Linked DNA regions of Oceanispirochaeta sp. M1. The protein of the gene in region 2 interacts with the protein of the main gene of each other region in a pairwise test. Links are inferred from orthologs where the notes say so. Each region holds a gene or a part of one and is shown on either strand. Other genes may lie near its edges.

Region 1 (2,957 bases), on a different replicon or contig from region 2:
AAAAGCAGCCTATACGGATCCCTCACAGTTCGGTTCTGTAACTGAAGAGGAGCTGACCAGAATACAGAAGATTTCAGGACCCCACCTCCACGGCAGCTGGGTAAATATTCCCCATGTGACTCAATATGAGCAGGCGGATATCAGCTATCTGGAAACCTGGAGAAAAGAGCTCAATGCCAAAGGCAGTCAGGGAGTAAAATTCTCGGTTCTCGCCTTTGTGGTTAAGGCCCTGTACAAAGCGATGGAAGAATTCCCCCGGTTCAACTCTGTTCTGGCTCCTGAAGGAGACAGACTCTATATCAGGAATTACTACAATATCGGAATTGCTGTGGATACTCCCCAGGGGCTGCTTGTCCCTGTAATAAAGGATGTTGATCAGAAAAACCTGACCGAAATTGTTGCCTCCATAAAAGATCTGGCTCTCCGGGGAAGAGATGGAAAACTAAAAGCCGCCGATCTCCAGGGTGCGGGAATCTCTATATCAAATCTGGGGGGAATAGGCGGAACATCCTTTACGCCCATAATAAATCCTCCGGAAGTAGCCATTCTGGGACTCTCCCGATCTGCTATGCAGCCGGTATGGAATGGTGAGGAGTTTCAACCCAGGCTGATGCTCCCCATGAGCCTCTCCTATGACCACAGGGTTATAGACGGAGCCATGGCGGCACGATTTGTCAGACACCTGGCGGATCTTCTGGAAGATATGAAGAAAATCCTTCTATAATAATTAACCACAGGAGACTATAAAATGTCAGAAATAAAAAATATTGAAGTAGATACCCTGGTTCTGGGAGGCGGTCCGGGAGGATATACCGCCGCCTTCAGAGCAGCGGACCTGGGGCAGTCGGTAGCCCTTATAGAAAAGAGAGCAATCCTGGGGGGAGTGTGTCTTAACGAAGGGTGTATACCATCTAAGGCTCTCCTCCACCTGGCACAGGTTATCAATGAAGCCGGAGAAGCCCACAAGTTCGGAATCAAATTTGCTAAACCTGAGCTGGACCTTGATGGAATAAGGGGCCATAAAGATAGCGTTGTGGGTGCTCTCACCAAGGGCCTCGGGGCACTGGCTAAACAGAGGAAGGTCCAGGTTCTCACAGGAACCGGTACATTCAGTTCATCATCGACCCTGACAGTCAAGGGAGAGGATGAGACAGAGGTCAGTTTTAAACAGGCCATAATCGCTACAGGATCTTCTGTTCTGCGACTGCCCATGTTTCCCTTTGACGACCCGAGAGTCATGGACTCCACAGATGCCCTGAAGCTGGAGGAAGTTCCCGGAAGCCTTTTGATTGTGGGAGGTGGAATCATAGGTATGGAGATGGCCACTGTCTACAATGCCTTCGGATCTGAAGTGTCTGTTGTAGAACTGATGGATCAAATTATCCCTCCTGCAGATCCCGACCTGGTTAAACCGCTGGCCCGAATGTATAAGAAGAAACTGAAAGCCATATACACCTCAGTCAAAGTAACAAAGGTAGAGCCTCAGGATAAGGGACTCCTTGTAAGCTTTGAAGGTGACGGTGCTCCTGAACCTGCACTGTATGACAAAATACTGGTGAGCATCGGACGCCGACCCAACACAGAGGGAATTGGATTGGAGAATCTGGGTATCAGCCCCGATGAGAGGGGATTCATCACGGTCAATGAAAAAAGACAGACAAAAGCCTCAAATATCTATGCCATCGGTGATATTACAGGGCAACCCATGCTGGCCCACAAGGCAGTCCATGAAGGACGTGTTGCCGCAGAGGTTATATCGGGAGAACCTGCAGAGTTTTCACCTGTATGTATTCCATCAGTTGCCTATACAGATCCTGAAATTGCCTGGACAGGTCTGACAGAAAAAGATGCTGCAGCTCAGGGTATAGCCTATGAAAAAGGTGTTTTTCCATGGGCTGCATCAGGCAGATCCCTCAGTAATGGACGGAATGAGGGGATCACAAAGATTCTCTATGATCCGAAGACAAAGAGGGTTCTGGGAGCCGGTATATGCGGTAACAATGCAGGGGAACTCCTGGCAGAAGCCAACCTTGCGGTGGAGATGGGGGCCGATCTTGAAGACGTTTCCCTCACCATCCATGCCCACCCTACTCTGTCAGAGACCTTTGCCCTGGCGGCGGAGATGGCAGAAGGGACGATCACAGATCTTATGCCACCCAAAAAATAGAGAGAAGAACCTTAAAATCGTGACTCCTGTTCATCAGAACAGGAGTTTTTTATATTTCAAACAAACATGTAACTTCACCTCTCTCCCCTGTATCTGTTATAGTAAGCACATTAAATAAGGAAACATGAAACTATGACTATCAGAAATACAATAATATTGGGTCTTTTCGTTCTATCGGCCCTCTCCTGCACAATGAAACAGGAAATCCTCCTGGAGAAATCCGGAGAGGGACAGGTCAACTTTGAAATAGGTATGGCCTCCTACCTGGGCGAAGTAATCGAACAGGTGGAAATGCTTCTTGATCCTGAAACAAAGATCCCCGATGAAGAGGGCAGTTTCTTTGATGTAGAAGCCATTGAAAAGGGATTTTTAGAGAATGAAAGTATCAGCGGTTTAGAATTAAAGACCCCCGACAAGCTGAACCTGGAAGGAAGCTTCCGATTCAGTTCTGTAGAAGACATACTGTCCAAAGTAAAAACAGACTCACCTCAGAGTAAACTGATAAACTTTAAAAAAGGAGCCTCAAGCTCTGATCTGACGGTTAAGATAACAAGAGAGACCATTGTAGCCCTGCTGGAATCAAACCCGGCACTCAATAATCCGCTTGTTGAGAACTTCGGCCCTGCCGCCACGGCAGGACTGAGCTCCTCTGATTATCTGGATATGATGGAATTTGCTCTTGGTGAAGAGAGCCGTATGGGTATACAAAACTCAAAACTGAGTATAAACATTGTTGTAGCCGGAAAAATTCTGAAACAGAGCGGAGGAACAAAAATCAATTCTTCCACAG
Region 2 (3,000 bases):
TTCAAATAACCTTCCATAAGAACAGCCCGGGGGTCCATGGCCTTATATACCCGGTGTCCCATGCCCATAACCTTTCTTTTTGTCCGGTTGGCCTCTTCCAGAAAGGGACGCACATCTTTTACAGAGTCAATCTCCTTAAGCATATTCACAACCTTCTCATTGGCACCTCCATGGAGAGATCCATAGAGAGATCCGATGGCAGCGGAGATACTGCAGTAACAGGTGGACAGGGAAGAGGCCACAACCCGGGCCGTAAATGTCGAGGCATTCAGTCCGTGTTCCGCATGGAGGATCAGACATTTGTCCATGATATCCCCCTCTTCCTGTGAAGGAGCTTCTCCCCGGAGCATATACAGGAAGTTGGCCCCATGATTCAGATCATCCCGGGGTGGAATATATTCCTGTCCGTTTTTTATTCTGTAAAAGGCGGCGATGATGGTGGGAAGCTGTGCCACCTGATGCAGGGTCTGCCGGCAGTTACAGTAGGCTGAATGTTCTATCTTATGATCCACATAACCACTGAGAAAATTGATGGCCGACTGCAGCAGTTCCATGGGATGGGAGTCCCGGGGAAAGCTCTTGATCATATCCAGAATGGGAGGACTGATCCTACGGGAAGTTCTCATCTTAGTAGTGAAATCGTCAAGCTCTTCCTTATTGGGAAGATGACCATAAAGGAGAAGGTAGGCGGTTTCTTCATAGCTTGAGTACTTCTCCAGAACATCTATGGAATATCCATAGTAGTACAGTTTGCCCTCTTCACCATTGACCTTGCATATACTGCTCTTTGCGACAATAACACCTTCCAGACCTTTGTGTATGACTTCTTCTGACATCATCAAACTCCTTTTAAATTCTTTATGCTGGAATCCCGTGAAGATATCCGGAATTCGTTTTTTGCTAAAAATCGATCAGCATCCTCCTGGGATCTTCAATGCTGTTTTTCACAATATTCAGAAACCCGACGGCTTCCCGTCCGTCTACAATTCGATGATCGTAGGTCAGGGCAACAAACATCATGGGACGGATGACCACTTCATCATCCCGGACAACCGGCTTTTTCACGATGGAATGCATGCCCAGAATACCCGACTGGCCGGGAGAGGGGATGGGTGTGGAGAGAAGACTTCCGAATATGCCGCCGTTGGTAATGGTAAAGGTACCTCCCCTGAGTTCATCGGGTAACAGTTTCCGCTCATTGGCACGACGGGCAAAGGAAATAATCTGAGATTCTATTTCCACGAAGCTCAATCCGTCGGCCTGCCTCAGGACCGGTGTGATCAGCCCCTTGTCCGTGGAGACGGCAATACCGATATTGAGATGGTTCCTGAAAAGGAGATCCTCACCGTCAATGATGGCATTGATCTGGGGATACTCAGCCAGGGCAGAACAGACGGCTTTGACAAAGAAACTCATATACCCGAGTTTGACTCCCTTTTTCTTCAGAAAATCATCCTTATACAGGGTTCTGATCTCCATGACTGCCGACATATCCACCTCATTGAAGGTTGTCAGATGAGCCGACTGTTGTTTTGATTGAACAAGATTGGCGGCGATCTTCTGACGTATACGACTCATTTTTTTCCTGGTGAAGGCTTCAGGAGACGCGCCGGGGGAACTCTGCGGAGCCGGAGCTGCAGTGGGGGGGCTCTGAACAGCAGCTGGAGCAGGGGAAACAGATTCAGTCTCAGGGACTTGAACAGGCTGAAGTCCCTTGGATTTTATATGACTCAGAACATCCTCCCTGGTGACATGCCCTTTTTTGCCGCTGCCCTGTCCCTCAAAAGAACTCAGACCATAGCTGTGCAGCAGTTGACGGACAGAAGGTGAATAATGATCTTCCCCGGAAACGGCCCCGGACAGCATAGCTGTATCTTCAAGATGCCCTACGGTCTGACCGATCTCCACTTCCTCCCCCTCCATGATCAGGATTTTAAGGATTCCTGTTGCGGGTGACGGAATGGACAGTGTCGCCTTGTCTGTTTCCAGCTCCAGAACTTCTTCTCCCGCCTCGACGGAATCTCCATCCTGTTTGAGCCAGACGGCCAGATAACCTGTGCTCACAGATTCACCCATTTCCGGTATTTTCAATTCAGTCATTTGTTTTTCACCTCATCAAATGCATCCTGGAGCAAAGCTTCCAGCTCTTCCATATTCTTATTATGGGCTCCTGTGGAGGAGCTTGCCGAGGGCAGTCTTCCCACATAGGACCATTTTCGCCGTCCCAATTGATTCAGGGGCTCATGGACAAAAGACCAGCTGCCCTTGTTGCGTGGTTCTTCCTGAACCCAGCGCAGCTGCTTCACTGATCCATAATATTGAATGATCTCTTTCAGGCTCTCCGCCGGAAAGGGGTAGATCTGTTCCAGCCGAAGGATGGCAGCCTTTCTGCTTCCCAGTTCTTCCCGTCTTTCCAGAAGATCGTAATAGACTTTTCCTGAACACAGGAGGAGTATCTCAGCCCCTTTGTATTCATCCCGGTCATCAAGGACTGTCTGGAATTTCCCCTGCTCCAGATCCTTCAGATCAGAAACTGCTTTTTTATGGCGGAGAAGGCTTTTGGGGGTCATAAGAATCAGGGGTTTCCTGAAGGGCTGAATCATCTGCTTCCGGATCAGATGGAAATACTGTGCCGGTGTCGTCAGATTGCATACCTGCATATTATCCTCGGCGCAGAGACTGAGATATCGTTCAAGGTAGGCATTGGAATGTTCGGGACCCTGACCTTCATAGCCATGGGGAAGGAGGAGAACCATTCCACTGGAACGGAACCATTTCTGCTCTCCTGAGCAGATAAACTGATCGATGATTGTCTGGGCACCATTGGCGAAATCACCAAACTGGGCTTCCCAGAGAACCAGAACTTTAGGCATAGCCAGGGAGTAACCGTATTCGAAACCCAGAACAGAAAATTCTGATAAGGGACTGTTATATACCGAGAAGACACCCATGGGTCCTGTGGATTCTTTTTCCAGATGTTTTAAAGGGACATAGGAGTCG

Evidence for each region.
Region 1: the proteins of sucB (region 2) and lpdA interact in binary tests that used the Escherichia coli proteins (3 or more experiments, as listed by UniProt). The link is inferred for Oceanispirochaeta sp. M1 from one-to-one orthologs.

What each region holds. Positions count from the first base shown.
Region 1 is NZ_QQPQ01000001.1:176,809-179,765, reverse strand. It holds lpdA (dihydrolipoyl dehydrogenase), read left to right. Parts: upstream 1-748; coding sequence 749-2,167; downstream 2,168-2,957. Other genes in the region: DV872_RS00735 (hypothetical protein), read left to right, coding at 2,300-2,957; DV872_RS00745 (2-oxo acid dehydrogenase subunit E2), read left to right, coding at 1-724. UniProt on the Escherichia coli protein: Lipoamide dehydrogenase is a component of the glycine cleavage system as well as of the alpha-ketoacid dehydrogenase complexes.
Region 2 is NZ_QQPQ01000029.1:24,951-27,950, reverse strand. It holds sucB (dihydrolipoyllysine-residue succinyltransferase), read right to left. Parts: upstream 2,101-3,000; coding sequence 901-2,100; downstream 1-900. Other genes in the region: DV872_RS18355 (2-oxoglutarate dehydrogenase E1 component), read right to left, coding at 2,097-3,000; DV872_RS18365 (citrate/2-methylcitrate synthase), read right to left, coding at 1-836. UniProt on the Escherichia coli protein: E2 component of the 2-oxoglutarate dehydrogenase (OGDH) complex which catalyzes the second step in the conversion of 2-oxoglutarate to succinyl-CoA and CO(2).